Regions from separate parts of the Enterobacter cloacae complex sp. IR5418 genome, predicted to be linked through region 1. Evidence: predicted binding sites of a transcription regulator. Region 1 holds the regulator's gene; the other holds the start of a gene.
What was found. Region 1 encodes PhoB, which activates phosphate uptake and scavenging genes when phosphate is short. Its sites were predicted from a motif close to CTGTCATAAAACTGNCNNAT; they were not measured.
Positions count from the first base shown of each region.

Region 2: the regulator PhoB is predicted to act here: its motif matches at 3,018-3,037, upstream of glpT (glycerol-3-phosphate transporter).

Region 1 is NZ_JBMKHS010000002.1:32,126-37,561, forward strand. It holds gene sbcC (exonuclease subunit SbcC) at 1-1,230, opposite strand, end outside; gene sbcD (exonuclease subunit SbcD) at 1,227-2,432, opposite strand; gene phoB (phosphate response regulator transcription factor PhoB) at 2,620-3,309, shown strand; gene phoR (phosphate regulon sensor histidine kinase PhoR) at 3,331-4,626, shown strand; gene brnQ (branched-chain amino acid transporter carrier protein BrnQ) at 5,036-5,436, shown strand, end outside.
Region 2 is NZ_JBMKHS010000001.1:74,542-79,977, forward strand. It holds gene nrdB (class Ia ribonucleoside-diphosphate reductase subunit beta) at 1-148, shown strand, start outside; gene yfaE (class I ribonucleotide reductase maintenance protein YfaE) at 148-402, shown strand; gene glpQ (glycerophosphodiester phosphodiesterase) at 486-1,547, opposite strand; gene glpT (glycerol-3-phosphate transporter) at 1,559-2,911, opposite strand; gene glpA (anaerobic glycerol-3-phosphate dehydrogenase subunit A) at 3,161-4,789, shown strand; gene glpB (glycerol-3-phosphate dehydrogenase subunit GlpB) at 4,779-5,436, shown strand, end outside.

The sequences.
Region 1 (5,436 bases):
ATCCTCAGCCGTCAGCGTAAGCGTGCTCTCCGGCATCTCAGCCAGCTTCTGGCGAAGTTCAGCCATGCGCGCTGCCTGGGCAGCAAGCTGATTTTTATCGCGACTCAGTTGCGCAAAATGCGCCCGCCAGCCGGCAATTTCCTGCCCCCACTGACGAAAACGATCGTGTTCGGTGAGCCACTGCGTCAGTGCCGTGTGCTCTGTCTGCAACTGTTCACGATTGCGTAGCGCACCGTTACGGATACGCGAGCGCTGCGCCGCTCTGTCGAGTAAGCGAGTATTTACTTCAACAATTCGCGCTGTTGTCTGCGCAAGGCGGGTGGTCTGCTCCTGCTGATGCTCCCACAGGGGACGTAGCTGGGCGGCGGGCTGTGCCAGCTGGAGCTTCGCCAGTTGGGGCGCGGCGTCCGTCAGTGCCTGTTGCACCTGCTGCTGCGAAGCGGCTGCGCGCTGCTGTTCACGTATCAGTTCGTCGTTACGCGTAATCCACTGAAAATCTTTCTGTTGGCTCTGCTGCTGTGCCAGCAGGATTTTCTCTTCGTCAGTAAGTGCCTGCAAACGTTGCTGCAAGTGCTGCTGCTGTTCCTCACTCAGCAGCACAACGCCTGCGGCCTGTGCTTCGCACCTCTCCAGCGCGTTGCGTGCCACTTTGTGTTTTTCAAAAACCATGGCGGAAATCTGGCCGTAAATTTCCGTCCCGGTCAGTTCTTCCAGCAGTTCTGCGCGATCGCCCGGTTTAGCATTCAGGAAGGCGGCAAACTGCCCCTGGGAGAGCAACATCGAACGGGTAAAGCGACCGTAGTCCAGCCCGGTCAGCGCGGCGGTTTGTTCCAGCTTATCCGTGACCTTATCCGCCAGGATTTTTCCATCCTCACAGCGGGCCAGCTCCACGCGCGGTGCCTGTAAGTTCCCGTCCGGCTGGTTGCGGGCGCGGTTCTGGCTCCAGAAAGCGCGATATGCCACGCCTTTCACCTCAAACTCCACCTCTGCCAGACACTCTGCGGTATCGCGCGTCATCAGGTCGTTTTGCGCCTGGGAGACCTTATTCAGACGCGGCGTTTCGTGGTACAGCGCCAGGCAGATGGCGTCGAGCAGCGTGGTTTTCCCCGCGCCGGTGGCGCCAGTGATGGCAAACAGCCCGTTGCTGGCGAACGGCTCCGCGGTGAAATCAATTTTCCACTCGCCTTTGAGCGAGTTCAGGTTTTTCAGACGCAGGCTCAGAATTTTCATGCGTTTTCTTCCTCGTCATTGAGGGCGTGCAGCGTCTGAATAAACAGCTCGTTCAGCCTGACGCGTCTGGCGTCGTCCATCTCTTCATGCGCCAGCCGCCGCTCGAATACCTCTTCTGCCCGAAGTTCACTTAGCGTTTCACGTTGGGCGCTCAGCAGAATTTTCTCGCGCTGTTCGCGGCTGCGGCGCACCAGCAGCACCTCTACCGGCAAATCTTCGGTCAGCGCCTGAATTTTTCGCTGCATATCATGCAGGTACTCATCAGTGGTGATTTCAATATCCAGCCAGACTGGCGGATCAAGCTCTGCGCCGCGCCATTGCTCAAGCTGTTCCGTAATCGCGGCAAGATCGCCTTTCAGCACCGCCAGCGGCTGGGTGACCGGCACCTCCAGCGTCTCGACGGCGCTGAGTTTGCCGTCGGTGAAGCTCACCAGATGCACGGACTTGGCCTTACCGGTTTCATCGAAACTGAGCGGAACAGGGGAGCCACAGTAGCGGATATGCTCGCAGCCGCCGATGACCTGCGCCCGGTGGATATGCCCGAGAGCAATGTAGTCGGCGGGCGGGAAGTTCTGCGCCGGAAACGCGTCCAGCGTACCGATATAGATCTCGCGCACCGCGTCACTCTTACTGGCCCCGACGGTGGTGAGGTGTCCGGTGGCAATGATCGGAATGGCCTGTTCGCCGCGCAGGGCACAGGCTTGCGTATGCTGCTGGTGATAATAGTGGGTGATGGCCTGCAACAGATGCTGCTGTTTTTCGCTGCCGGACAGACCGGCCTGGCTTTGCACGATATCGCGCGGGCGTAAAAACGGGATTGGGCACAGCACCGCGCCCGGCGTGCCGTCGCGTTTTTTCAGGATCTGCGGCGCGTGTCCGGCGCTGGCCACCACGGTGGTATTGAGGAACGCCAGAATGTCGCGGGATTCATTCAGCGTCGCCACGGAGTCATGGTTTCCGGCGACAATCACCAGGTGACAACCGGTTTGCTGGAGGTTGACCACAAAACGGTTGTACAGCTCACGCGCATAGCTCGGCGGCGATCCGGTATCGAAAATGTCGCCCGCCACAATAATTGCGTCCACCTCATGAGCCTGAGCCGTCTCCAGCAGCCAGTTCAGGAACGCGTCATGTTCCGCGGCGCGGCTTTTGCTGTAAAAATTTTGACCCAGGTGCCAGTCTGAGGTGTGAAGTATGCGCATAAGAGATCCGTGGCAATAATAAGAAAGCAGGATTATAAACTTTCGGGGAACGGAAAATAACCGCTGTAATAAAACAACAGTTTGCCATTTATAGTGGTAATGTTTTTCATAAATCTGTCATAAATCTGACGCATAATGACGCCGCATCACAGACTTGTAACTTAAATACGATAAGACAGGGCAAAGTATGGCGAGACGTATTCTGGTCGTAGAAGATGAAGCTCCGATCCGTGAAATGGTGTGCTTCGTGCTTGAACAAAATGGCTTCCAGCCGGTTGAAGCGGAAGATTATGACAGCGCGGTGAATCAGCTGAATGAACCCTGGCCCGATCTGATCCTGCTGGACTGGATGCTGCCTGGCGGTTCCGGATTGCAGTTTATCAAGCATATCAAACGCGAGGCGATGACCCGCGATATCCCGGTGGTGATGCTCACGGCGCGCGGCGAGGAAGAGGATCGCGTGCGCGGTCTGGAAACCGGCGCGGACGATTACATCACCAAACCGTTCTCCCCGAAAGAGCTGGTGGCGCGTATTAAAGCCGTGATGCGCCGAATTTCACCGATGGCGGTGGAAGAGGTGATTGAGATGCAGGGTCTGAGTCTGGATCCCACTTCACACCGGGTCATGACCGGTGAAAACCCCCTCGATATGGGGCCAACCGAATTTAAACTCCTGCACTTCTTTATGACACACCCGGAGCGCGTTTACAGCCGCGAACAGTTGCTGAATAACGTCTGGGGAACTAACGTCTATGTCGAAGACCGAACGGTTGACGTCCATATTCGCCGCCTGCGTAAAGCACTGGAACTGAGCGGCCACGATCGCATGGTACAGACGGTCCGCGGCACGGGTTATCGTTTCTCGACCCGTTTCTGAACAATGACAGGAGTGTGACGCGTGCTGGAACGTCTGTCATGGAAAAGGCTCGTCTTTGAACTGATCTTATGTTGTATTCCGGCCCTCATTCTGGGGGCTATTTTTGGCTATCTGCCGTGGTTTTTACTGGTGGCCGTGACGGGATTGCTCGTCTGGCATTTCTGGAATTTACTGCGTCTCTCCTGGTGGCTATGGGTCGACAGAAGTATGACCCCCCCGCCGGGAAGCGGAAGCTGGGAACCGCTACTCTACGGCCTGCACCAGATGCAGATGCGTAATAAAAAGCGCCGTCGCGAGCTGGGAAGCCTGATCAAACGCTTTCGCAGCGGTGCGGAGTCGCTGCCGGATGCGGTGATCCTGACAACAGAAGAAGGGACGATCTTCTGGTGTAATGGCCTCGCACAACAGCTGCTGGGCCTGCGCTGGCCGGATGATAATGGCCAGAACATCCTGAACCTTCTGCGTTATCCCGAGTTCACGCTGTATCTGAAAAAGCGGGATTTTTCCCGCCCGCACAACCTTAAGCTCAATAACGGTCGCCATCTGGAAATCCGCGTGATGCCCTACAGCGATCGCCAGTGGCTGATGGTGGCACGTGACGTTACCCAGATGCACCAGCTTGAGGGCGCTCGCCGCAACTTCTTTGCTAACGTCAGCCACGAGCTGCGTACGCCATTGACGGTGCTTCAGGGCTACCTGGAGATGATGCAGGAGCAAACGCTTGAGGGGGCGCCGCGTGAGAAAGCGCTGCATACCATGCGTGAGCAGACGTTCCGCATGGAAGGGCTGGTTAAACAACTGCTGACGCTTTCAAAAATTGAGGCCGCCCCGTCGCTGGCGCTAAATGACATCATTGATGTGCCGATGATGTTGCGGGTGGTGGAGCGCGAAGCCCAAACGCTGAGTCATAATCAGCACACGCTGGCTTTTGACGTTGATAACACGCTGAAAGTGCTGGGCAGTGAAGATGAGTTGCGGAGCGCTATCTCAAACCTGGTCTATAACGCCGTGAATCATACCCCGAAAGGGACGCATATTACGGTGCGCTGGCAGCATACCCTGGCGGGGGCTGAGTTTAGCGTCGAGGACAACGGGCCGGGGATTGGGCCTGAACACCTTCCGCGTCTCACCGAACGGTTCTACCGGGTGGATAAGGCGCGCTCGCGGCAGACCGGCGGGAGCGGACTGGGGCTGGCTATCGTGAAGCATGCCGTCAGCCACCACGAAAGCCGGCTCAATATCGAAAGTACCCTGGGTAAGGGCACGCGCTTTAGTTTCGTTATCCCGGAACGATTAATTGCCAAAAAGCGCGCCTGACGGCGAGTGTGTCAGGCTACCTTTCCACGGGCCAGCGATTGCTGGCCCGTTTGCTTTGCAGTCAAGCGAAACGCGAATGAATATTATACGGCTGGTGCTTTTTTGTTCGCATGATTAGCCATGAGTTTTTCTTATATATGGCATATAATGTTGGTCTGCATTTTCATGCTGGCATATTGTTCTGGTTTTACGATCCCTTCTTGCCTTTAAACGTTATAAGCGTTTAAATTGCCCCCCATATACTGTCAGACCGACTGTATTTGCGTGGTAAATCGAAAAACTATTCTTCGCCACGCCAGGACGGGAGCATATCCCGCTGAAATTGAGCAAATTTTCCGCTGTATCGTCCCGTCAGGGATGGCGAAAATCTCAACGTTTTCAACACCACATCCACAGGCAGTAAGGTTTTATGACCCATCACTTGAAATCGCGTGACATTATCGCGCTGGGCTTTATGACATTTGCGCTGTTCGTTGGCGCAGGCAACATCATTTTCCCTCCAATGGTTGGCTTACAGGCGGGTGAACACGTCTGGACAGCTGCGTTTGGCTTCCTGCTTACTGCCGTGGGCCTGCCGGTACTGACCGTTATCGCGCTGGCGAAAGTCGGTGGCGGTGTGGACAGCCTCAGCACCCCGATTGGCAAAGTGGCTGGCGTGCTGCTGGCTACCGTCTGCTATCTGGCCGTTGGCCCGCTGTTCGCGACCCCGCGTACGGCGACCGTCTCCTTTGAAGTGGGTATCGCCCCGCTGACCGGTGACGGCGCGATGCCGCTGTTTATTTACAGCCTCATTTACTTCGCCATCGTGAT
Region 2 (5,436 bases), on a different contig from region 1:
GCGCTCTAACCCAATCCCATGGATCAACACCTGGCTGGTGTCCGATAACGTGCAGGTTGCGCCGCAGGAAGTGGAAGTGAGTTCTTATCTGGTCGGTCAGATTGATTCTGAAGTCAACACCGACGACCTGAGCGACTTCCAGCTCTGATGAGCCGCGTAACGCTGAGTCTTTCTGGCACCGAAGTGCTGTGCCAGGAAGAGCACCCTTCCCTGCTGGTGGCGCTGGAAGCGCATCAGGTGGAGGTAGAGTACCAGTGTCGCGAAGGTTATTGCGGCTCCTGCCGCTGCCGTCTGGTCGCAGGCCAGGTGGACTGGCTGACCGAACCGCTGGCCTTTATCAGTGAAGGGGAAATTTTGCCCTGCTGCTGTCGGGCAAAAGGCGATATTGAGATTGAGATGTGATTATGTCGGGTGGCGCTTCGCTTACCCGACCTACAAAACCGCAGTTCGTAGGCCGGGTAAGGCGCAGCCGCCACCCGGCAATTTCAGCGTTTATCCTTCAAAAAGCTCACCGCTTTATCCGGGAAATCCGTAAACAACCCGTCTACGTCCGCCTGGTTATACAACACCTCGTAAAGCTGATTCACGTCCGTCGCATACTCCGGCAGCTGGTCTGCACGAACGGTATACGGATGCACCTGCATCTTGCTCGCATGCGCCTCTTTCACCATCGTCGTCAGCTTCACGTGGCCTGGCGTTGAGCCTTCCGCCACCAGCATGTGGTAATCCGGCCCGATGCCGTCGGCATACTGCGCAATCTGCTTCATCGCGCCCGGCTTAAACATCCAGTCGTAGTTGTAGTTCACCCACTTCCCGTCCGGCTGCTTCTCCTGGGTTTCGTTCCAGTCGGTATAGGCAATCAGCTGTACCAGATTGAGATCCATCCCCATCTTCGGCTCCAGCTCGGTTTTGATGCGCTTCAGCTCCGCCGCATCAAAACATTGCAGGTAAACTTTGTCCTTCTTGCTGGTGTAGCCGTACTGTTTCAGTACCTCCAGCGTCTTCGCGGCAATGTCTTTCCCTTCCTGATGGTGGAACCACGGCGCTTTGATTTCAGGATAAATACCGATATTTTTCCCGGCCGAGTGGTTCAGCCCCTGAACAAACTCGATCTCCTCCTGGAAGGTGTGAATACGGAAGTCAGATTTGCCCATCGGGAAGCGTCCCGGATAGACCTGCACCTTCTTACCGTTCTCTATCTCGAAGCCCTCGGTAAACTTCAGCGAACGGATCTCCGCCAGCGTGAAGTCGATGGCGTAATAGCGGCCATCTTTACGGGCGCGATCCGGGAAGCGTTCCGCCACGTCCGTGACGCGGTCGAGATAGTGGTCATGCAGGACGACCAGCTGGTCGTCCTTCGTCATCACCAGATCCTGCTCCAGATAATCCGCACCCTGGGCATAGGCCATCGCCTTCGCCGGCAGCGTATGCTCCGGCAGATAGCCGCTGGCGCCGCGGTGGGCGATCACGATTTTATCCGCCGCCAGCGCGGAGCCTGTCATCAGGCCCGCCAGCAGCAGGCCTGTCGCTAACTGATTTAATTTCATCGCAATGCTCCTTACTGACGACGCGCCAGCACTTCGGCGTGGTGACGTTTTTCACCGATCATCACAACAATCAGCAGCAGAACCGCCAGCACGCTTCCGCCGATCATCACCATAAAGCCGCCGTCCCAGCCGAAGAAGTCGACGGTGTAACCGACGATTGCACTCGCCGCCACTGAACCGCCAAGGTAGCCAAACAGACCGGTAAAGCCTGCCGCCGTGCCTGCCGCTTTCTTCGGCGCCAGCTCCAGCGCGTGCAGACCGATCAGCATAACCGGACCATAAATAAGGAAGCCGATAACGATCATACAGGCCATATCCACACCCGGATTGCCCGGCGGGTTGAGCCAGTAAACGACCGTCGCGATGGTCACCAGCGTCATGAAGAACACGCCCGTTGCCCCACGGTTACCCTTAAACACTTTATCCGACATCCAGCCGCAGATCAGCGTGCCCGGAATGCCCGCGTATTCATACAGGAAGTAGGCCCAGGACGATTTATCCAGCGCGAAGTGCTTCACCTCTTTCAGGTAGGTCGGGGACCAGTCGAGGATGCCGTAGCGCAGCAGGTAAACGAACACGTTCGCCACCGCGATGTACCACAGCAGTTTGTTTGGCAGCACGTACTTCATGAAGATCTGCTTTGCCGTCAGCTCTTCTTCGTGCTTCTCGCTGTAATCATCCGGGTAGTCGTTTTTGTACTCTTCGATCGGCGGAAGACCGCAGGATTGCGGGGTGTCGCGCATCAGGGCGAAGGCGATAATCGCCACCAGAATGGCGCCAAAGGCTGGCATATAGAGCGCGGCATGCCAGTCGTTAAACCAGGCCATCCCCAGCAGGAACAGCAGCGGCGGCAGCCCGCCCCCGACGTTATGCGCGCAGTTCCAGACCGATACAATGCCGCCACGCTCTTTCTGTGACCACCAGTGGACCATGGTGCGTCCGCATGGCGGCCACCCCATCCCCTGGAACCAGCCGCAGAGGAACAGCAGCACGAACATAATGGCAATGCTGGAGGTTGCCCACGGCACAAAGCCCATGAACAGCATCACCGCTGCCGCGAGGATCAGACCGGCAGGGAGGAACACGCGCGGATTCGAACGATCCGACACCGACCCCATAATGAACTTCGAAAAACCGTACGCGATGGAGATCCCCGACAGCGCGAACCCCAGATCGCCGCGAGAGAAGCCCTGTTCCACCAGGTACGGCATGGCGAGCGCGAAGTTTTTACGTACCAGATAGTACGCCGCATACCCGAAGAAGATCCCGAGGAAGATTTGCCAACGCAGACGGCGGTAGAGAGGATCAATCTCTGCCTCTGGCAGTCGCGCCCGGTGTGGCGCAGGTTTAAAGATACTGAGCATAACAGCCTCCGTGGCCTTTCAAAAATGGCCGGGCATCTCGCGCCCGGCTACAGAGGCGGCGATGTTAAGAAATCACGGTGAATGTTACTGTGAATCAACGCACAGATTGTTACAGAAATATGACAGAATGCGCAAAAAAGCGCATGAAATCACGTTTCACTTTCGAATTTCGCGCGTTTATGTTCGAAATCAAACAAACCACACGATCAATGTGGCTAAATGCTAAAAAACGAACATAGAGGAAAGGCAATGACAATTCACGATCCACGCTTCAGCGATGTGATTATCATTGGCGGTGGCGCAACGGGTGCCGGCATCGCACGCGACTGCGCCCTGCGGGGATTGAGCGTCACGCTTCTGGAGCGCCACGATATCGCCACCGGCGCAACGGGGCGTAATCACGGCCTGCTGCACAGCGGTGCGCGCTATGCGGTCACTGACGCGGAATCCGCGCGCGAGTGTATCGCTGAAAACCAGATCCTCAGACGCATCGCCCGCCACTGCGTTGAACCCACCAACGGCCTGTTTATTACCCTTCCCGAAGATGACCTCGCCTTTCAGCAAACCTTTATCACCGCCTGTACGGCGGCAGGCATTCAGGCTGAAGCGATCGATCCTGCGCAGGCGCGCCGTCTTGAACCCTCCGTGAACCCGGCGTTACTGGGCGCGGTGAAAGTGCCTGACGGCACCGTTGATCCCTTCCGCCTGACCGCCGCCAATATGCTCGACGCGCGGGAACATGGCGCACAGATCCTGACCGGGCATCACGTCACCGGGCTTATTCGTGAAGGTAATACGGTGCGCGGGGTGCGCGTGTTTGATGCGCAGTACAACGAACACCGCGAGCTGTATGCCGCCGTCGTGGTCAATGCGGCAGGGATCTGGGGCCAGCGCATCGCGGAATATGCCGATTTATCCATCCGCATGTTCCCGGCGAAAGGCTCGCTGCTGATCCTCGATCACCGCATCAATAACCATGTTATCAACCGCTGCCGCAAGCCGTCCGATGCCGACATCCTGGTGCCGGGCGACACCATTTCCCTGATTGGCACCACGTCAATGCACGTTGACTACAGCGATATCGACGTTAACCGGGTCACCGCCGAAGAGGTCGACATTCTGCTGCGCGAAGGGGAAAAGCTGGCCCCGGTGATGGCGCAGACGCGTATTCTGCGTGCCTACGCGGGCGTGCGTCCCCTCGTCGCCAGCGATAACGATCCGAGCGGGCGTAACGTCAGCCGCGGCATCGTGCTGCTCGATCACGCTGAACGTGACGGCATGGACGGATTTATCACCATCACCGGCGGCAAGCTGATGACCTACCGGCTGATGGCCCAGTGGGCCACCGATGCCGTCTGCCGTAAGCTCGGCAACACCATGCCGTGCGTGACGGCGGAACAGGCCCTGCCCGGCTCGCAGCAATCGACAGAAAAAACGCTGCACAAAATCATTTCACTCCCTGCCCCGCTTCGCGGTTCAGCAATTTACCGCCACGGCGACCGCACGCCGACCTGGCTCGGTGAAGGCCGACTCAGCCGCAGCCTGGTGTGCGAATGCGAAGCCGTGACCGCAGGCGAGGTGCAATATGCCGTGGAAAACCTGACGGTGAACAACCTGCTCGATTTACGCCGCCGTACGCGCGTCGGGATGGGCACCTGTCAGGGGGAGCTGTGCGCCTGCCGTGCCGCCGGGCTGCTGCAACGTTTTCACGCCACGACGTCAACCCAGTCGCTTGCCCAGCTCAGCGATTTTTTAAACGAGCGCTGGAAAGGCATACAGCCCGTCGCGTGGGGGGATGCCCTGCGCGAAAGCGAGTTTACCCGCTGGGTCTATCAGGGGCTTTGCGGTCTGGAGAAGGAGCACAACCATGAAATTTGATACCGTGATTGTCGGTGGGGGGCTGGCGGGCCTGCTGTGCGGCCTCAAACTGACGCAGCGGGGTCTGCGCTGCGCCATTGTCACTCGCGGTCAGAGTGCCCTGCACTTCTCCTCCGGCTCGCTGGATTTACTGGGCGCGCTCTCGTTCGCCGATCTGCCGCCTGAACATCCCTACCGCCTGACGGGCGCAGAGAATATGGCCCGCTTTGCCTGTGAAACCGAACACCTGCTCACCGCCTGCGGCGCATGCATGCAGGGTGACGCCGAGCAAAATCATCAGCGCGTCACGCCGCTCGGCACCCTGCGTGCCGCCTGGCTTAGCCCGGAAGAGGTGCCTGTCGCCCCCATCGCTGCCGAGCGCGTGCGGGTGGTGGGGATCAGCGGTTTTCTCGATTTCCAGCCGCATCTGGCCGCCGCGTCTCTCAGACAACAGGGTGTTCAGGTGGATACAGCGGAGATTGATCTCCCCGAACTCGATGTGCTGCGTGAAAACCCCAGCGAGTTTCGTGCGGTGAACATTGCCCGCCTGCTGGATAACGAACGCTACTGGCCGCAGCTGTACGCGGCGCTTCGGCCGCTCGGCGAGGCCTGCGACGCCCTGTTTATGCCCGCCTGTTTTGGCTTAACGGACAACCGTCTCTGGCGCT